4 regions of the Faecalicatena orotica genome follow, and region 4 is predicted to be linked to each of the others. Evidence: predicted binding sites of a transcription regulator. Region 4 holds the regulator's gene; each other region holds the start of a gene.

Region 1 (5,375 bases), on a different contig from region 4:
AAGCCCCTGTGAGGGATATGATTTTCCGCTGATATTTTAGGAGGAAGCGAAATGGCAGTAAATAGAGTTCCAGTTCTTAAAAGATGCCGTTCATTAGGTATGGACCCAATCTATTTAGGAATCAACAAAAAATCTAACAGACAGTTAAAAAGATCAAACAGAAAAATGAGCGAGTATGGTCTTCAGTTACGTGAAAAACAGAAAGCTAAATTTATCTATGGTGTATTAGAGAAACCTTTCAGAAACTACTATGCGAAGGCAAAACAGTTAGAAGGTATGACAGGTGAAAACCTGATGATCATTCTTGAGACCAGACTGGACAACGTAATGTTCCGTATGGGATTCGCAAGAACAAGAAAAGAAGCAAGACAGATTGTTGACCACAAGCACGTACTTGTTAACGGCAAGCAGGTAAACATCCCATCTTACCTTGTAAAAGCCGGAGATACTATTGAAATCAAAGAAAAGCACAAAGGAAGCCAGAGATATAAAGATATCTTAGAGGCAACAGGCGGAAACATGGTTCCTGAATGGTTAGATGTAGATGCAGAAAACCTGAAGGGTACAGTAAAAGAGCTTCCAAGAAGAGAAGCAATTGATGTTCCTGTTGATGAGATGTTAATCGTCGAGTTATATTCTAAATAATCTTTAGGTATAGCTTGTGACGGAGACATCGTACCCCCTCAACATATTTTAACCCATAAGGAGGGTCTGTGTAGTGTTTGATTTTAATAAACCTAATATTGAAATTACAGAAATTTCAGAAGATAAAAAATATGGAAGATTTGTTGTGGAACCTCTTGAGAGAGGATATGGAACGACCCTCGGCAACTCCCTGAGAAGAATCATGCTTTCTTCTCTTCCGGGAGCAGCTATCAGTTCTGTAAAGATCGACGGAGTTCTGCACGAATTCAGCTCCATACCGGGTGTAAAAGAAGATGTGACCGAGATTATCATGAACCTGAAATCACTGGCAATCAAGAACACATCAGAATCAGACGAAGTAAAGACTGCATATATCGAATTTGAAGGTGAAGGCGTTGTAACAGGTGCTGACATCCAGGCGGATTCCGATATCGAGATTATGAATCCTGAACAGGTTATCGCTACATTAAGCGGTGGCAAGGACAGCAAGCTGTACATGGAACTTACCATTACAAAAGGCAGAGGATACGTAAGCGCAGACAAAAACAAGAGCGAAGACTTACCGATTGGTGTTATTCCGATTGATTCCATCTATACACCGGTAGAGCGTGTGAATCTGACAGTTCAGAACACACGTGTCGGCCAGATTACTGACTATGACAAACTTACATTAGATGTATGGACAAAGGGAACATTGCTTCCTGACGAGGCTGTCAGCCTTGCGGCTAAAGTCTTAAGCGAGCATCTGAAGTTGTTCATTGACTTGTCAGAGGTGGCTCAGGCTGCTGAAGTCATGATTGAAAAAGAAGATGACGAGAAGGAAAAAGTACTGGAAATGAGCATTGATGAATTAGAGCTTTCAGTACGTTCATACAACTGTCTGAAGAGAGCCGGCATTAATACCGTAGAGGAGCTTACCAACAAGACACCTGAGGATATGATGAAGGTGCGTAACCTTGGACGTAAGTCACTGGAAGAAGTGCTGGCTAAGCTGAAGGAATTAGACCTTGAGCTGAACCAGGGTGATGAGTAATATTATTTGAATTATCCTGTCAGTAAGACCGAAGGGCATGGCGGGAGCATTTGATTAATAAGACCGAAGACGCATAACCAAATGTTTAAAAATGGAGGATAAGAACAATGGCAAAGTATAGAAAACTCGGCAGAACATCAAGCCAGAGAAAAGCCTTAATTAGAAATCAGGTAACAGCATTACTGAACAACGGTAAGATTGTTACAACAGAAGCGAAAGCAAAAGAGATCCGCAAAGTGGCAGAAGGATTAATTGCTATGGCTGTAAAAGAAAAAGACAACTTCGAAGAAGTTACAGTAAAAGCTAAAGTTGCCCGCAAGGACAAAGACGGCAAGAGAGTGAAAGAAGTCGTTGATGGAAAGAAAGTTACTGTATATGACGAAGTAGACAAGAAGATCAAAAAGGACATGGCAAGCAGACTTCATGCAAGAAGAGAAATGCTGAAAGTTCTTTACCCTGTAAAAGAAGTTCCTACAGCAGCTGCAGGAAGAAAGAAAAATACGAAGGAAGTTGACCTTGTAGAGAAATTATTCTCAGAGATCGCTCCGAAGTATGCAGACCGCAACGGTGGATATACAAGAATCGTAAAGATTGGCCAGCGTAAAGGCGATGCAGCTATGGAAGTTCTGATCGAATTAGTTTAATTCTACCAGCAATTAGAAAATATAGAGAGCAGAGATATGAAGAGATTCATATTTCTGTTCTTTTTTTTATTCGAACATCAGTTTTGAATTTTATTTGTTTTGTGCAATATACACAATAAATGTTAAAAATATAACGTTAAAAGTTTGACAAAAGGCATATTGACAATATTTTAACGATAGGATATACTGATACCTGTAATTAAGAAAAACAATTCAATTACGGGAGGAAAAATTGAAATGGCAAAGAAGGATAAGGTCGTAGTACCTGAGGTAGTTGACAGCGTGGAAACACTGGAAGCAAAAATGAAAGCAATGCGCGAGGCGCAGAAAGTATTTGCTACTTTCACACAGGAGCAGGTAGATAAGATTTTTTATGAAGCAGCCCTTGCAGCTAATAAGATGAGAATTCCGCTTGCTAAGATGGCAGTAGAGGAAACTCAGAGAGGTATTGTAGAAGATAAGGTTATCAAGAACCACTATGCAGCAGAATATATCTACAATGCTTATAAGAATACCAAGACATGCGGTGTTATCGAAGAAGATCCTGCATTTGGTATTAAAAAAATTGCAGAGCCGATCGGTCTGGTAGCAGCAGTTATCCCGACGACAAACCCGACTTCTACGGCAATCTTTAAGACCCTGATTTGTCTGAAAACAAGAAATGCTATTATCATAAGCCCACATCCGGCAGCTAAGGCTTGTACAATCGCAGCAGCTAAGGTTGTTCTGGACGCAGCTGTAAAAGCAGGTGCACCGGAAGGAATCATCGGATGGATCGATGTTCCGTCACTGGAACTGACAAACACTGTTATGAAGGATTCTGATATTATCCTCGCAACAGGCGGACCGGGAATGGTTAAGGCTGCATATTCTTCAGGAAAACCGGCACTCGGTGTTGGACCTGGAAATACACCTGTAATTATTGATGATACAGCAGATGTGAAGATGGCAGTAAACTCTATCATCCACTCTAAGACATTTGATAATGGTATGATCTGTGCTTCCGAGCAGTCAGTTACTGTACTGGACAGCATTTATGACGAAGTAAAGAAAGAATTCGCTTACCGCGGATGCTACTTCCTGAAGAAAGGCGCAGAACTGGATAAGGTTCGTAAGACAATCATTATCAACGGTGCCCTGAATAACAAGATTCCAGGAAAGTCAGCATATGAGATCGCTAAGCTGGCCGGTGTAGATGTTCCGGAAGATACAAAGATCCTGATCGGTGAAGTGGAATCAGTTGATATATCAGAAGAATTTGCACACGAAAAATTATCTCCTGTACTTGGTATGTATAAAGCAAAAACTTTTGATGAGGCACTTGAAAAGGCAGCCCAGCTGGTAGCAGACGGCGGATATGGACATACAGCATCACTTTACGTACATCCTGCACAGACAGAAAAAATAGCAAAACATGCGGCAGCAATGAAAACTTGCCGTGTACTTATTAATACACCTTCTTCTCACGGCGGTATCGGAGACCTGTACAACTTCAAGATGGCTCCGTCTCTTACACTGGGATGTGGTTCATGGGGCGGAAACTCCGTATCTGAAAACGTAGGAGTAAAACACTTACTGAATGTGAAGACAGTAGCTGAGAGGAGAGAAAATATGCTTTGGTTCAGAGTACCTGAAAAAGTTTACTTCAAGAAAGGCTGTATGCCAGTGGCACTGGATGAGCTTGGAACAGTTATGAATAAAAAGAAAGCATTTATCGTAACAGACTCATTCCTGTATAAGAACGGCTATGTAGCACCAATTGAAGCGAAACTGGACGAGATGGGAATTCAGCATACATGCTTCTACGAAGTAGCTCCGGACCCGACACTGCAGTGTGCACGCAAGGGTGCTGACCTGATGCGGTCCTTCGAGCCTGACACAATTATCGCACTCGGCGGTGGTTCTGCAATGGATGCAGCAAAGATTATGTGGGTAATGTATGAGCATCCGGAAGCAAACTTCGAAGATATGGCTATGGACTTCATGGACATCAGAAAGAGAGTATTTACATTCCCTAAGATGGGAGAGAAAGCTTACTTTGTAGCAATCCCTACTTCTTCAGGAACAGGTTCCGAAGTAACACCGTTCGCAATCATAACGGACGCTGAGACAGGCGTTAAATGGCCGCTGGCAGACTACGAACTGCTTCCGAATATGGCAATCGTTGATGTTGATAATATGATGACCCAGCCGAAGGGACTGACAAGCGCGTCCGGTATCGATGTTATGACACATGCAATCGAGGCATACGTTTCTATCATGGCAACAGACTTCACAGATGGTCTGGCTATGAAGGCTGTAAAGAGCGTATTTGATTACCTGCCGTCAGCATATGAGAACGGGGCTAATGATCCGAAGGCACGTGAAATGATGGCAAATGCTTCCTGTATGGCAGGTATGGCATTCGCAAACGCATTCCTCGGACTGAACCACTCTATGGCTCATAAACTGGGTGCTTTCCACCACCTGCCACACGGTGTTGCAAATGCAGTTATCCTGACAGAGGTTATGAAATATAACTCAGCAGAAGTACCAACCAAGATGGGTACATTCTCACAGTACCAGTATCCACATGCACTTGCTAGATATGCTGAATTAGGACGTTTTGCAGGATGCACAGGAAAGGATGACCAGGAAGTATTTGATAACTTCATCGCTAAACTGGAAGACCTGAAAGAGAAGATCGGTATCAAGAAGACAATCAAAGACTACGGTATCGATGAGAAGTACTTCCTCGATACACTGGATGACATGGTAGAGCAGGCATTCAATGACCAGTGTACAGGAGCTAACCCGAGATATCCATTAATGAAGGAAATCAAAGAGCTCTACTTAAAATGCTACTACGGCAAATAAGCCTTTCAAAACTTATTGACCCTGGTAGTCCAATAAGGATAAATTTTTTCTCACGGGCAGGAGCGCGGCATTTAGGTGCCGCGCTCCTGCATTTGTGCGTGATAGAGAAAACCTCCCGCCTTCTGCATGGGTAATTTATTGGTTAAAAAAATAACAATATATAAACTATAAAAAACTTAGTTAAAAATTGCACAAAA
Region 2 (5,375 bases), on a different contig from region 4:
CATGTGGGTCCCCTTCGAGTACGGAACGGTCCATGAATGCTCCTGGGTCACCTTCATCGGCATTACAGCAGACATATTTCTGGTCCGCATCATTTGCAGCCGCAAATTTCCATTTCAGGCCGGTCGGGAATCCTGCACCGCCCCTTCCCCTTAAGCCGCTGTCCAGAAGGATCTGGATTACGTCTTCCGGAGTCTTCTGTGTCAGGACGGTTCCCAGCGCCTCATAGCCGCCTGTCCCTATGTATTCCTCGATATTCTCCGGATTAATGACACCGCAGTTGCGTAAGGCAACCCTCTTCTGCTTCTTATAGAAGTTTGTCTCATTCAGTGGCAGGATATCTTCTGACTTTGTTGTCTCATCGTATAGAAGACGGGTAACAACCCTTCCTTTGAGCAGATGCTCTGATACGATCTCCGGAATATCATCTTCCTGTACCATTGAATAGAAGGATCCTTCCGGGTATACGATCATAATCGGTCCCAATGCACACAGGCCGAAGCACCCTGTCTTTACAACACCGACTTCTTCCTCCAGACCCTGGGCTTTGATTTCTTTTTCAAGTCTCTCTATAATTCTCTGGCTTCCGGAAGAAGTACAGCCTGTTCCACCACAAACCAAAACATGTGAACGATACATAATCATTAGCCTCCTTTATTATTTTTCAGCGTTCTTCTGAGCCGCACCTAATGTATATTTTGTCACCACCTGGCCATCCAGCAGATGCATCCTCAGGACTTCCATCGCTTTTTCAGGAGTCATCTTCACATACGTTACTTTCTCCTTGCCGGGTTCGAGTACCTCAACGATCGGCTCATACTGGCACAGCCCGATGCACCCGGTCTGTGTAACACTGATATTCGTAAGTCCCTGCTCCTGGACAGCATCTGAAAGTGCTGTAAGTACAGGTCTTGCACCGCTTGCGATCCCACATGTTGCCATTCCAACGACAACCCTGATCTGGTCCTCACTCTCTCCGCGGATGCCGACTTTACCCTGCATCTTTTCTCTGATTGCACGTAATTCTTCAAGAGATTTCATAAATTTCCTCCTAATATTATATATCCGCTCCCTGGTCCGCCTCTGCCTTATTGGACTCCAGAAATTCCTTAATAAATCTGGAAACCTCCAGGTCCTGGAAGGATATCTCCCCACCCAGTATCTCCTTAAGCTCCTGAGTGTCCAGAACAAATTCGTTCTCATTATACCTGTAGGTATAGATAAAACGGATCTGCTCATTAAAGACTACCAGCGTATGTATTGTGGAACTAATGTCCCCGAGCGGCATTCTGTCAATATGTGATAATTGAAAAACTGCTTTTACAACTGTCCCTTTACCAAGTTCTGACATAATGGAAAAGCTTCCTCCTGCACTTTCTGCAGCCTGTTTGAAAAAAGGCACTCCCAAACCTACTCTTCTCGTAGTCCTAGTCGTGTAAAATGGGTCCTGCACCTTTTCTGTCTGCTCTCGTGACATTCCGCATCCGTCATCTTGAATGGTGACGGTCAGAGTATCTTCTTCTGTCTGTACAAAAACCCTTATTTCAATAAGTGATGCTCCTGCACGTACAGAGTTCTCTGCTACATCCAATATGTTCAGTGATATTTCCGGCATCATAGGCTTATTCGTATTTTGCTAAAATGTCATCAATATCATCCACGGTAAGGCGTCCGTATACTTCGCCATTGATCATCATAACCGGCGCCAGTCCGCATGCACCTACACAGCGGCATGCGTCTAATGAAAACTTCCCGTCAGGTGTACATTCCCCGCCGACAATCCCAAGTTTTTCCATCAGTGCATTATAAATGTCACCCGACCCTTTAACATAGCAGGCGGTTCCAAGACAGACGGAAATCTGATATTTTCCCTTGGGACTTAATGTGAACTGTGAATAGAATGTAGCTACCCCATAAATCTTTTCCAGAGGAATCCCTGTTTCATTAGAAATGATTGTCTGTACCTCTATGGGAAGGTATCCGTAGATATCCTGAGCCTTCTGAAGAATCGGCATCAAAGCACCTTTTTCATCTTTCAGCTCAGAAATCACTTTCAATAATGATTCTTCTTGTTCCTTAGTTCCTGAGAACGGAACGGTCTCTTTCTTTGCGAGCATCGCTTAACCTCCATTTCTTTTTTGGACTATATTTAGGTTCATCATATCATAATATATTACAAAATTCCAGCACTATTTCTTCATCTTTTTGTCGTTTCTGCTGATAGCAATTCTCATTTAGTTTCTGTATATTGTTAAATTATTTTCATTCTTTTCCGCTTTTTACGCCATTTCATATGCATTTGGCACAAGGTCTGACATTGCATTTTGCAGGCACAAATGCTATACTGAATTCACAACTGATATGTCATTCCGGATTCATAACCGGCCCCGGAAGACAAAAGGAAACAAACAGAATGTAGATTGGATTGGAGGACTTATGACAATAAAGGAAATGCAAAAACTGCTGGATGCCGAACTTTTGTTTGGCGATGAGCTGCTGGATCTGGATGCCAGATTTGTTTTTTCATCCGATATGATGAGCGACGTCCTTGCCTTTGCGGAAGAATGTTCTGTCCTCATTACCGGATTATGCAATCCGCAGGTCGTCAGAACTGCCGAGATGCTGGATATCGCCTGTATTATTTTCGTGCGCGGCAAGATGCCTGATGCGAACATCATTGCACTCGCACAGGGAAAAGGTATGGCTATACTTGCAACCAAACATTATATGTTCACCACATGTGGAATATTATATGAACATGGACTGCGGGGAGGTGCTTAAATGAGTGAACATCTGACATTTACATACGAAATACCCGGAGATGATTTTACGCGCGCCGGTGAAGCCAGCAGCGCGATCAAGAATAAACTGAAGATGCTTGGAGTAGATAACGCCGCGATACGGAAGGTTGCAATCGCAATGTACGAAGGTGAGATTAACATGGTCATCCATGCTGACGGCGGTGAACTCACTGTTACGATTTCGGATACCGAGATCGTCATGGTCCTCGCCGACAAAGGCCCCGGCATCCCGGATATCTCAAAGGCGATGCAGGAAGGATACTCCACCGCACCTGAAGAAGTCCGTTCCCTTGGTTTTGGAGCCGGTATGGGACTCCCGAATATGAAGAAGTATTCGGATGATTTCCAGATTGAGTCCGAAGTCGGAGTCGGAACAACCGTAACGATGAAAGTATTTATCTAATTATTTACTATTGAAAGGAGCCGATATGGATAAGTTCATTCGTTCTGTTCGTCTGAACGAAGATGCCTGCCAGGGCTGTATCAACTGTATCAAGTACTGCCCCACCCAGGCGATCCGCGTACATAATGGAAAAGCCCACATCATTGACAAGTTCTGCATTGACTGCGGCCGCTGCATCCGCTACTGCCCGCATCATGCTAAAATACCGAATTATGATTCACTCAATGTACTGAACAATTATAAGTATACAGTCGCGCTTCCGGCGCCTTCTCTTTATGCCCAGTATAATAACCTGACGAACGTGGATATCGTACTGAATGCCCTTCTGAAGCTGGGTTTTGATGACGTATTCGAGGTCAGCGCGGCCGCAGAGCTGGTATCCGAAGCCTCAAGGGAATATATGAAGGCCCACGCAGATGAAGGACCGTTCATCAGTTCAGCCTGTCCTTCCGTCGTCAGGCTGATTCGTGTGAAGTTCCCGGCCCTTTTGTCCAAACTTCTGCCAATCAAGCCCCCCGTCGAGGTTGCCGCAGAGATAGCCCGGGCACGGGCCATAGAACGGACCGGACTTCCATCAGAGGATATCGGCATTATTTTCATATCCCCCTGCCCGTCCAAGGTTTCCTATGCAAAGGCCCCCCTCGGGATAGAAAAGAGTAACATAGATAATGTAGTAGCAATCAAGGATGTTTATCCGCTCCTGCTGCCCCACATGAGCCGGGATGAAAGCCAGTTAAAGCCTCTCTCCAGTTCGGGGAGAATCGGGCTCGGCTGGGGTAATGCAGGCGGTGAGGTCGGTGGTCTTTTGATCGACAGCTATCTGGCCGCCGACGGGATTGTCAATATACTCCGCGTCCTCGAAGAGATTGAGGATGAAAAGATCCACGGCCTGAAGTTCATAGAACTCAACGCCTGCAACGGCGGCTGTGTGGGAGGCACCCTGACTGTAGAGAATGCCTATGTTGCAACGACAAAGACGAAAAGACTGCTGCGTTACCAGCCTGTCTCCAAGAGCCATCTGAATACATACCCCGAGATTGATAATATCTATTGGGATGATGACGTGGAATACGAACCGGTATTCCGTCTGGGCAATACCTTTAAAGAAAGCCTTGAGATGATGAGTACAGTGGAGGAACTGACGAAAAAGTTCCCGGGACTTGACTGTGGCTCCTGTGGGGCCCCTACATGCCAGACCCTGGCGGAGGATATCGTGAGAGGTGTTGCAACAAGCAACGACTGTATCTATGTTCTGCGTGAACACATTTCCAGTCTTTCAAAGGAAATTGACTTTCTCTCCAAAGCTTCCAGCCAGTCCTGCGGCTTTGAAGATGAAAGCACGAAGCTCCTCCACGAATATATCCACAAACTGACGACAGAACTGGATGCATTTGGCGTACCGGAACAGAAAGCTTCGGATGAGGATCCGTCATGACCTGCCGTTAATCATATTTTTTATTCTGAAAGGAGAAATCATACATGAAACTTCAGTCAGTTTTAGATTTACCGGACTTAAGCGTACTTGTAAAAGGGAATCCTGACCGGGAAGTCAGTAAAGTATTCTGCTGCGACCTGCTGAGCATTGCAATGGGCAAGGCTCCCGCAGACGGCGTATGGGTTACTGTCATGGGGAATAAGAACACCCTCGCCGTTGCCACGCTGACCGATACTGCCTGTATCATACTGGCAGAGGGCGTTGCTCTGGATGAGGGGACTCTAGCACAGGCAGAAGCGGAAGGGATTGCCGTTATGGCAACAGACCTTCCTGTCTTCGATATGGCTCTGGAAGTCTATGAAGCGGGACTTGCATGATTCCGCTATATTATGATCTTCATCTCCATTCCTGTCTTTCCCCATGCGGAGATGACGACATGACACCTGCCAATATTGTAGGTATGGCATCCATTAAGGGGCTTGATGTCATTGCACTGACCGACCATAACAGCTGCCTCAACTGTCCCGCTGCCATGATTCACGGACAGAATTACGGTGTTACTGTAATACCGGGAATGGAACTGTGTACCGCAGAAGAGGTCCATGTGATCTGTCTGTTTTCAGAATTGGACAATGCACTTGCATTTGACTCCTATGTTTATGAACACTTGATGCCAATAAAGAACAAAGAAGAGATTTTCGGAAAACAGCAGATCATGAACGAGGACGATGAAGTGAC
Region 3 (5,375 bases), on a different contig from region 4:
TGTATTTCATCACAGGTCCTTACGCAGTCACCGCAGAGAATGCATTTATTCGGGTCCCTGACGATACATTCAGAAGTCATGTCTTTCGGCAGCTGTTTCTTATTATTTTCGAAACGGACCTCCATGACACCCAGCTGTCTGGACAGCTTCTGCAGGGTACAGACACCGTTTTTCGCACATGTTGTACAGTCACGGCAGTGGGAAGCCAGTAAAAGCTCAATAATCATCTTTCTGTGGTGCTGGAGCCGCGGGGTATTTGTGTAAATGACCATCCCGTCTCTCGGTGTCTCTGAACAGGACGCAAATACCCTGCCCCTGTCATCTTCTACCACGCACATGCGGCATGCACCGTATGTAGAAAGTTCTGAATGATAGCAGAATGTCGGCAGATCGATTCCTGACTTGCGGATAACGGAAAGAACATTCTTTTCATTAGTAAAGGCTACCCTTCTATTGTTAATTGTCATATAATTCATGTTCGAATCCTCCTATCCTTCCACATGTATTGCGCCAAATGCACACGCACTCTCACAGGCACCGCACTTGATACATTTCTCATTGTCGATGACATATGGTTCCTTGATACGCCCGGTTATCGCGCCAACCGGACAGTTCCTTGCACACTTGGAACATCCCTTGCACCTCTCCGGACTGATGATATATTTACGGAGCGCCGTACAGTTATGGGACGCACACTTTTTCTCCACCACATGCTCTACATATTCATCCCTAAACAGCTTCAGTGTACTTACAACCGGCAGTGCCGCACTCTTGCCCAGACCACACAGTGCGGTCTCTGTGATCGTCGTTGCCAGTTCCTCCAGAAGGTCCAGATCCTCCAGTTTTCCGTTGCCCGCCACAATACGTTCCAGAATCTCAAGCATACGCTTCGTCCCTTCCCGGCATGGCACACATTTTCCACAGCTTTCATTCTGTGTGAAATTCATAAAGAATCTCGCCACCTCTACCATACAGGTGCGGTCATCCATGACAACCAGCCCTCCGGAACCGATCATGGCCCCCATTTTTTTAAGGGAATCGAAATCCAGATTTACATCCAGATGAGGTGTGATCAGGCAGCCGCCTGACGGCCCGCCGATCTGGACGGCCTTGAACTCTCCGTCGCCCTTGATTCCACCGCCGATGTCATAGATCACTTCACGCAGTGTCGTCCCCATCGGGACCTCGATCAATCCGGTGTGCTTTACACTTCCGGTCAGGGCAAATGCTTTCGTTCCCGGGCTGTTCTCCGGCCCGATGCTCTTGAACCACTCTGCGCCTTCTGAAATAATCATCGGAACGTTAGCAAACGTCTCTACGTTATTCAATACGGTCGGTTTCCCGAACAGGCCCTGTTCTACCGTTCTCGGCGGTTTTACACGGGGCATACCCCTGCTGCCTTCGATCGATGCAGTTAATGCGCTTCCTTCACCGCAGACAAAAGCTCCCGCGCCGCGGTTGATATGTAAATGGAATGAAAAACCGGTTCCTAAAATGTCGTCTCCGAGCAGGCCGCACTCTTCAGCCTGGGCAATCGCCAGTTTCAGACGGCTGATTGCCAGCGGGTATTCTGCACGTACATAGATATACCCTTGTGATGCACCGACAGCATATGCCGCGATCATCATACCCTCGATCATCTTATGCGGGTCGCCTTCCATGATACTTCTGTCCATAAAAGCACCCGGGTCGCCCTCATCACCGTTACAGACAACGTAGCGTTCTTTCTCCGCCTGCCTCGCAACCTGTGACCATTTATACCCTGTCTGGAAACCGCCGCCCCCGCGTCCACGCAGGTTTGCTTCTGTAATTTCCTGAATCACGTCTTCCGGTTTCATATGGAACAGTACCTTTTCCAGCGCCTGGTATCCGCCTGTGGAAAAATATTCCTCGATATGCTCTGAATCAATGTGTCCGCAGTTCTTCAGGACATTTCTCGTCTGCTTCTTATAAAATGGGATGTCTTCCTGCTTCTGATATTCGATTCCGTCCTGCTTAAACAATAAGTGGCGGATCGGCTCCCCTTTTTCAATTGTCCTGTGGAAGATCGCTTCACAGTCCTCAACCTGTACCTTTGTATACAGGATTCCCTGCGGTTCGATCCGCATGAGGGGACCCATCTCACAGAAACCGTGGCATCCGCTCTTCTTGATGCCGATCTCCCCGTCGCCGTGTGCAATTTCAGGCCCGAAGTGCACCTCCACATCCGGATTTTCTTTGACCAGCTCGCACATTCTGTCATAAATAGCGCCTGAGCCTCCTGCCAGACAGCCTGTCCCTGCACAGATCAGGACTCTGCATTTACTTTTCTCGATTTCTGCTCTGGAAGTTTCACGAACCTTTCCGAGAGCTTCTCTGTTTTCAATTCTTTCCATCTTTAAGCTCCTCTCAATTCACGAACCAGTTCAGCAGCTGCATCCGGGGTCATAGCCGGATAGACCTTGTCATTCACCGTCAGAACCGGTGCGAGTCCGCAGGCCCCGAGACAGGATACTGTCTCCAGCGTAAACATCATATCATCCGTGGTCGCTTTCTCCTTCGAAAGCCCCAGTTCTGTATAAAGTCTCTCCAGAATAGGAATAGACTTGCGGACATGACAGGCTGTTCCGTCACAGACTTTAATGATATACTTTCCTTTCGGTTCGAAAGAAAAGTTCTCGTAAAAAGTTGCCACACTGTAGGCTTTTGCTTCGCTGATCTCTAATTTTCCCGCCACATAACTTAGCAGTTCGGGCGGCAGGTAGCGATACTCTGTCTGAATGTCCTGGATAATCGGGATAAGGGATGCCGCTTTGGCTCCATGCGATTCAATAATCTCATCGGCCTTATCATAGTAGGTCTGTTCTAACATGGGATACCTCCTTCATTTTGTTTACAGAACAAAAAAATCTGCTGTAAATCAACCATTGTATAATATAGTTAAAAAATTATCAATTACGAATAATTATATGTTAAATCCCTCTAATTAGCAATAGGAAAACAGTTTTTTTTCAAGTGAAAACAGTTCTTCTTTTGTTGACAGTTTAACCACATCATGTTATCATAAGTGTATTATTTGAAATAGTACACTTGATACACTCAAGAAAACAGGAGGACCGGTATGATTACCATTGATTATCAGAGCAGGATACCCATCTACGAACAGATTGTAGAGCGGTTTGAGATGCTCATTTTAAAGGGTGTTCTCGAACCGGATGACCAGATGCCTTCTGTCCGCTCACTTGCCCTGCAGCTTTCGATTAACCCCAATACAATCCAGAAAGCCTATACACAGCTGGAACAGCAGGGATATATCTACCCGGTTAAGGGGCGAGGGAATTTTGTCTCGGGTTCCGGTAAGCTGGCTGAAGAGAAGAAGCAGGCATTTTTTCAGGATCTGGACGCTCTGCTTGCTTATGGAAGGGAAATCGGCATCACCCAGAACGAATGCAGGAATTATATAGACCAGTATTATTCAGAAGGAGGGGAGTCATGATCGAATTAAAGAATCTTGATAAGACGTTTCAGAATGTCCATGCAATCGACCATATGAATGCTTCCATTAAGGAAGGAATGATCTTCGGACTCGTCGGGAGCAACGGTGCCGGCAAGAGCACGCTGCTGCGTCTGATCGCCGGAGTACTGATGCCGGATAAGGGACAGGTTCTGGCAGACGGGATACCCGTATCGGAAAACCCTGCTGCAAAAGAAAAGATTTGTTTTTTATCAGATACCCCTTACTTTTTTCCAAATGCATCGGCAGCCGTTATGCGTGATTATTATGCTCTGGCATATCCAAGGTTCGATTGTAAACTTTTTAATACACTCGCCAATAAGCTCAATATTGATTTCAGCAGAAAGCTGAATACCTTTTCAAAAGGAATGAAGAAACAGGTATCCATCCTGCTTGGTATCTGCACTGGGGCAGATTATCTGCTCTGTGACGAGACCTTTGACGGGCTTGACCCGGTTATGAGGCAGGCCGTAAAGAGCCTGTTTGCATCCGAACTTATGAAGCGGGATTTCACTCCGGTCATCGCCTCCCATAATCTCCGCGAGCTGGAGGATATCTGTGACAGCATCGGACTCATCCACAACGGAAAGCTTCTTCTGACCGAAGAGCTGGACCATTTAAAATATCATGTACATAAAATTCAGTGTGTACTTCCGAACGAAGCCCTGGAACAGCAGCTTATAAAGGAACTCACAGTTCTGCAGTACGAAAAGACAGGTTCCCTTCTTCTGCTTACTGCAAGGGGAACGAAGGAATCGCTCCTGCAATGTGTAAACCGGAAGAATCCGGTATTTGCAGAAGTACTGCCACTGACACTTGAAGAAATCTTTATCAGTGAAACGGAGGTAGCCGGCTATGACATCAAAAATATCATACTTTAAATTCATTGAAGCGGACATCAGGAACCGGGGCTGGCTCGCCGCACTTACCGCTGTCTTTACCTTCCTGCTGATGCCTGTTTATACGATGATCACTCTTGACACGATGAAACACCAGAGCTCCGGAGACGGACAGAGCCTGAAATGGATCTCCGAACTGTTTCCCCAAATGCTCAATGGGACCGGGCGCAGACCTCTTTCCATATTTATTCTTGTAATTGCCGTACTTTGTGCAGTAAGCGGTTTTGCTTATCTGCATTCCAGAGAAAAACAGGACTTCTATCATGGGATGCCGTTAAGCCGGATGCAGTGGTTCACGATCTCTTATGCCGGGGGACTGCTTATCTTTCTCGTGCCATACCTCCTGTTTGGTCTCTGCACCATACTGCTTGGTTATGCGAATGGGCTGATGACCGGAAACATCCCTCTTCTCTGTGTAAGCGCACTTCTGGGGGGTATTCTGGGATTTCTCATCTGCTATCACGTGAGTATCCTGGCCATGTTCCTGACAGGACGTATCGTCACAGGCGTTCTGGCATCACTGGTCCTTTTAGTTTACGGCACCGTTATACTTTCATTGTTCGATGGATTGTCCGATCAGTTTTTCGCAACATGGTATAATGGAATGCCTACAGGTTTTATAGACAAACTGCAGTCTTATTCGTCCCCTGCATTGCTGTATACGAAAGTATTGAGGGGCTCCACAGCGTCACCCTCATCCCCCGCCCTGATCATCTGTTCGGTCATAACTGCCCTTCTGTTTCTCGGCGCCGCACTTTTCGTATACCGGCATTACCCTGCCGAGGCCGCTGAGAATGCCCTTGCATTCCGGTCTTCTGCACCGGTGATTAAGGTTTTGATAACGGTTCCCACCTCGCTGTTTCTGGGCATGTTCATCATTTCCCTGAAATTTTATGGCAGTGTAAGGTGGCTCATAATTACCAGTATACTGGCCGCTGTCCTTTTGTGTATGCTCATCGAATTTATTTATCACAGAGATCTCG
Region 4 (5,375 bases):
TGGAAGGACTCTGTGCCAGATGGGCAACAGAAAATATTACGGACGAACAGTTAGATGAACTTGATGAGATTATGCTTCTTTCTGAATTCCATATGAAAAGAGAAGGGGGCGGCAGTGCAGAACAGATGGCAGAGCTGGACGGTAAGTTCCATGCGATTCTCTATGAGGCATCCGACAGCCGTATATTAAGCCATGTATTACTGGATTTCCACAAATATGTACAGCTGGCACGAAAGACATCTGTTGTGGCAGAAGAACGCGCCCGCAAGTCGATCCGGGAACACAAGCAGCTTTTACGTGCAATTCGTGACAAAGATGCAGACCTTGCAGAGCAGCTCGCTAACGAGCACATTCTGCATGTCATACAGAACCTGAAGAAACAAGGTTACGAAGAAATTTTAGGAGGAGACAGATAAGATGGAAAAGATTAAGATGACGACACCTATAGTTGAGATGGATGGGGACGAAATGACACGTATCCTCTGGAAGATGATCAAAGACAATCTTCTTGAACCATACATTGAACTCAACACAGAATACTATGACCTGGGACTGGAACACAGAAACGAGACAGACGATCAGGTAACCATTGATTCTGCCAATGCGACGAAGAAATATAAAGTAGCCGTAAAGTGTGCAACAATCACTCCGAATGCCGCACGTATGGATGAGTACGACCTGAAAGAAATGTGGAAGAGCCCGAACGGTACAATCAGGGCAATCCTCGATGGAACCGTTTTCCGTGCTCCGATTGTTGTTAAAGGAATCGAACCGTGTGTCAGAAACTGGAAGAAGCCAATCACTATTGCAAGACATGCATACGGTGACGTGTATAAAGGATCAGAGATGAAGATTCCGGGTGCAGGAAAAGTAGAATTAGTCTATACTGCCGAAGACGGGACACAGACAAAAGAGCTGGTACATAACTTTGCCGGACCGGGTATCGTGCAGGGAATGCATAACCTGAACCAGTCCATCGAAAGCTTTGCAAGAAGCTGCTTTAGCTATGCACTGGATACAAAGCAGGATTTGTGGTTTGCAACAAAGGATACGATCTCAAAGAAATATGACCACACCTTCAAGGATATTTTCCAGGAAATTTATGATGCTGAATTTGATGATAAATTCAAGGCTGCGGGGATCGAATATTTCTATACCCTCATCGATGATGCGGTTGCCCGCGTTATGAAATCAGAAGGCGGTTATATCTGGGCCTGCAAGAATTATGACGGTGATGTTATGAGTGATATGGTATCCTCTGCATTCGGCTCCCTCGCAATGATGACATCCGTACTTGTATCTCCGGAAGGATACTTTGAATACGAGGCTGCCCACGGAACTGTTCAGCGCCACTATTACAAACACCTGAAAGGGGAGGAGACTTCCACAAATTCTGTTGCCACTATTTTTGCATGGACAGGCGCACTCAGAAAACGCGGTGAACTGGACGGGAACAAAGAGCTGATGGAATTTGCAGACAGACTGGAAAAGGCCACAATTGACACGATTGAAGCAGGAAGCATGACAAAGGATCTGGCCCTGATTACCACTATTGAGAATCCTACAGTATTAAACAGCGAGGACTTCATCAAAGCAATCGCAGCACACCTATAGAATGTACAGCCCCCAAAGGGGCTGCAAAAAAGGAACACCCGGCACTTGCGTGTGTCAGGTGTTCCTCTTTTATTGGGCCAGTTCCTCCCACTTTTCATAAAGCAGTTCCAGCTCTTCTTCATTTCCAGATTTCTCTACGGCGAGCTCCTGACATTTCACAGAGTTGGAATAGACATCCTCATGTGTCATCAGCTCATCAATCCTGGCATTTCTTTCTTCCAAAACTGCGATCCTGTCCTCGGTCTTTTTCAAATCACTTTGCCGTTTACGTTCTTTCGCCTGCTGTTCCTTCTGTTCCTGCCAGCTTAAACGCCCATCTGATGCAGATCCGATATCCTCCCCGTATGATGCGGTATTGTCTGAAACAGATGCCGGGGAGGCGGTGGAAGATGCATAAACCGCAGTCAGTTCTTCTTTCTTTTCAAGGTAATAATCATAATTCCCGATATAGTTCACGAACGTCTGATTGACAAGTTCCAGAATCCGCCCGGCCGTCTGGTTAATAAAATACCTGTCGTGTGATACATAGAGGACGGTGCCCGTATATTCATTCAGGGCCTTTTCCAGAATCTCCTTGGATGTGATGTCCAGATGGTTCGTCGGCTCATCGAGAATCAGGAAATTCGCCTCGGACAACATAAGCTTTGCAAGAGAAACGCGGCCTTTTTCACCGCCGCTCAAATCGCCAATAAGCTTGTAGACATCATCCCCGGTAAACTGGAATGCAGCCAGTGTATTGCGTATCTGCGTATTCGTGAGGGTCGGGTAATCATCCGAGATTTCATCGAAAATATTCTTTCCGTCATGGAGTACATGGTGTTCCTGGTCATAATAGCCTATCTTCACTTTGGAACCCAGAGTAAATGACCCGGTATCCGGCGAAACTACCTGATTGAGTATCTTGAGCAGGGTTGTCTTTCCAGTCCCGTTGTCCCCGATAACAGCCACGTGTTCCCCTCGTTTGATATCAAAGCTGATATTCTGGAACAGGATCTGATGATCGAAAGATTTGGATAATTCTTCCACGGACAGAACATCATTTCCGCTGATGCAGGATGGTTCCAGGGAAAAGTGTATCTCTTTAGCGGGCTCCTGTGGCTTTTCCACAAGCGTCATCTTGTTCAGCATCTTTTCCCGGCTCTCTGCACGCTTGATAGACTTTTCGCGGTTGAAGGAGCGGAGCTTTTCAATGACAGCTTCCTGATGCTTGATTTCACGCTGCTGGTTCAGGTATTCTTTGAGCATGGCATCCCGGATCTGCTGTTTCTTATCCGCATACGCCTTGTAATTCCCGGCATACATGCGGACAGCCCCATTCTCAACTTCGATTACCTTTGTCACGACACGGTTCAGGAAGAAACGGTCATGGGATACAATAAAAACAGCACCCGGGTAGTTCAGAAGATAGGTTTCCAGCCAGGTGATGGAATTCAGGTCCAGATGGTTCGTCGGTTCATCAAGGAGCAGGATATCCGGTTTGGTCAGCAGCAGCTTACCGAGGGAGACACGGGTTTTCTGCCCGCCAGAAAGGGTGTCCGTCATCTTATTAAAATCTTCTTCACCAAAACCAAGACCTTTTAAGACGCCGGTGATCTCACTTTCATAGGCATATCCATTCTGTGCTTCAAACTGTGACATAAGGCGGTTATAGGTTTCCAGCCGCTTCTCAAGTTCCTCACCGTTTAATGACTTCAATTCATGTTCGATCGTGCGGATTTGCTGTTCCATTGCAATAATATCGGCCTTAGCGGTCTTGACCTCCTCATAAATGGAACGTCCGCTTTCCAGCTTCTGCTGCTGTGCAAGGTAGCCAAGCGTCTTCCCCCTTGTCAGAACAACCTCACCGCTGTCTATGGGCTCTTCCTTCACGATCATCTTTAAAATGGTGGATTTGCCCGCCCCGTTTACGCCGACAAGTGCGGCCTTTTCTCTGTCTTCTATATGGAAAGACCCGTCTTTTACGATCAGCTGGTCTCCGAATGATTTATTAAGATTATGACATGCGAGTATCATAATTAACCTCCTGCATCTTAAGTGTGCCTTATTTTACAGCGTTTTGGCCGTAATAAGGAAATACATACTTATTTCATTATAGCGAAAATAAAGTAAAATACAACTAAAAAATTGACTTTGTCCACACAATTCTATATAATAAAATTCGGTACATTGTTTTGTAAGTACCTATGTATCATATTATGAAGAGCATAGATCATTACAAAACGATGTACTAGACTAAGTTTGGAGGGTGATAACTGTGGAAGAGAGAGAAATATCACGTGCGGTAATAGGAAGGCTGCCAAGATATTACAGATATTTGGGAGAATTACTGGATGCAGGGGTTGAGCGGATTTCGTCAAATGACCTGAGCAAGAAGATGAGTGTCACTGCTTCACAGATCCGTCAGGATTTAAATAATTTCGGCGGCTTTGGACAACAGGGCTATGGATATAACGTAAAGTATCTTTATACAGAGATCGGGAAGATCCTCGGTTTAAACAGACAGCATAATATGATTATAATTGGAGCCGGCAATCTCGGGCAGGCACTTGCGAATTACGCGTCTTTTGAGAAGAGTGGTTTCAGTCTGAAAGGACTGTTCGATGTGAATCCGAGACTCGAAGGTGTTTCTATCCGCGGCATACCGGTCCGCATGATGGATGAATTAAAAGACTTTTTAAAACATAACGAAATAGAAATTGCAGCGCTTACGATTCCAAAATCAAAAGCAATAGAAGTAGCAGACCTGCTTGTAGCAAATGGAATTAAAGCTATCTGGAACTTTGCACATACGGATCTAAACCTTCCGGATGATGTCATTGTAGAGAGTGTACACCTCTCAGATAGTCTGATGAAACTTTCCTACAATATCACAAGCTATAATGAGGAACACGGCAGCAAAGCGTAAACAGTAGAAATTTGAGTTTAACAAAGACGTTCAGGACGTGTAACGAAGGCGGTGCCTTTTTTACACGTCATTTCATTTCGGCGTATTTTGGGAAATTTGAAAGTAAACAAGGAGGAAGAGCATATGAGATATCTGCCTACAGGGGAATGGATGCAGAAAGCGGACAGCTTTACCATCAATGAGATTGGCCTGCCGTCCCTGGTTTTAATGGAGCGGGCCGCCTTAAAAGTTGTGGAAGCTATGGAGCGGGAACAAATCAATCTGGAAAAACCACTTATATTCTGCGGTTCCGGCAACAATGGCGGGGATGGTTTTGCCGTTGCCCGGCTGCTGAAAGAAAAAGGATATGATGCTACGGCCGTATTTGTGGGCCATGAATCCTCCATGAGTGCCGACTGCCGCAGGCAGAAGGAAATTGCAGAAAAATGTGGCGTGCCGATGGTAACAACTGTATGCCGTCAGGAATATACTACTATAGTGGATGCAGTTTTCGGGGTAGGACTCAATAGAGAAATCACGGGGGACTATCTGGAGTCTATCGTAAAAATGAATGCTTTAAGCGGGCAGAAAGTGGCCGTAGACATCCCGTCCGGGATCTGTTCTGCCACGGGCAGGGTGCTTGGCTGTGCTTTTCAGGCAGATTTGACAGTTACCTTCCAGTGTGAAAAGCTGGGACTGATCCTCCATCCCGGGCATATGTATGCAGGAAAGACAGTTGTGGCTGATATTGGTATCCAATGCGGATTATTTGAAAAGGAAAATGATATCTGTTATACCTATGAGAAAAAAGATCTGCCGGACCTTATGCCGCCCAGACGACCGAACTCCCATAAGGGCACTTACGGGAAGGTCCTGA

What was found. The regulator Rex, encoded in region 4, represses fermentation and respiration genes when NADH is low (regulators of the CRP and FNR family bind a similar motif). The targets are predictions, from matches to a motif close to ATTGTTAANTANTTAACAAT.
Region 1: the regulator Rex is predicted to act here: its motif matches at 2,481-2,500, upstream of adhE (bifunctional acetaldehyde-CoA/alcohol dehydrogenase).
Region 2: the regulator Rex is predicted to act here: its motif matches at 2,246-2,265, upstream of ABIN22_RS08490 (NADH-quinone oxidoreductase subunit NuoE family protein).
Region 3: the regulator Rex is predicted to act here: its motif matches at 2,916-2,935, upstream of ABIN22_RS08550 (complex I 24 kDa subunit family protein).

Annotation. Positions count from the first base shown of each region.
Region 1 covers NZ_CAJJZH010000007.1:275,220-280,594, forward strand. Annotated here, with positions in the region: gene rpsD (30S ribosomal protein S4) at 52-645, shown strand; gene ABIN22_RS16200 (DNA-directed RNA polymerase subunit alpha) at 719-1,678, shown strand; gene ABIN22_RS16205 (bL17 family ribosomal protein) at 1,786-2,322, shown strand; gene adhE (bifunctional acetaldehyde-CoA/alcohol dehydrogenase) at 2,560-5,178, shown strand.
Region 2 covers NZ_CAJJZH010000003.1:367,191-372,565, reverse strand. Annotated here, with positions in the region: gene nuoF (NADH-quinone oxidoreductase subunit NuoF) at 1-637, opposite strand, end outside; gene ABIN22_RS08500 ((2Fe-2S) ferredoxin domain-containing protein) at 656-1,039, opposite strand; gene ABIN22_RS08495 (ATP-binding protein) at 1,056-1,616, opposite strand; gene ABIN22_RS08490 (NADH-quinone oxidoreductase subunit NuoE family protein) at 1,621-2,115, opposite strand; gene ABIN22_RS08485 (DRTGG domain-containing protein) at 2,435-2,779, shown strand; gene ABIN22_RS08480 (ATP-binding protein) at 2,780-3,202, shown strand; gene ABIN22_RS08475 ([Fe-Fe] hydrogenase large subunit C-terminal domain-containing protein) at 3,228-4,637, shown strand; gene ABIN22_RS08470 (hypothetical protein) at 4,682-5,014, shown strand; gene ABIN22_RS08465 (PHP domain-containing protein) at 5,011-5,375, shown strand, end outside.
Region 3 covers NZ_CAJJZH010000003.1:382,421-387,795, reverse strand. Annotated here, with positions in the region: gene ABIN22_RS08560 ([FeFe] hydrogenase, group A) at 1-476, opposite strand, end outside; gene nuoF (NADH-quinone oxidoreductase subunit NuoF) at 489-2,375, opposite strand; gene ABIN22_RS08550 (complex I 24 kDa subunit family protein) at 2,378-2,851, opposite strand; gene ABIN22_RS08545 (GntR family transcriptional regulator) at 3,101-3,475, shown strand; gene ABIN22_RS08540 (ABC transporter ATP-binding protein) at 3,472-4,374, shown strand; gene ABIN22_RS08535 (DUF6449 domain-containing protein) at 4,349-5,375, shown strand, end outside.
Region 4 covers NZ_CAJJZH010000011.1:24,069-29,443, forward strand. Annotated here, with positions in the region: gene ABIN22_RS19645 (GntR family transcriptional regulator) at 1-416, shown strand, start outside; gene ABIN22_RS19650 (NADP-dependent isocitrate dehydrogenase) at 418-1,614, shown strand; gene ABIN22_RS19655 (ABC-F family ATP-binding cassette domain-containing protein) at 1,684-3,627, opposite strand; gene ABIN22_RS19660 (redox-sensing transcriptional repressor Rex) at 3,869-4,519, shown strand; gene ABIN22_RS19665 (NAD(P)H-hydrate dehydratase) at 4,643-5,375, shown strand, end outside.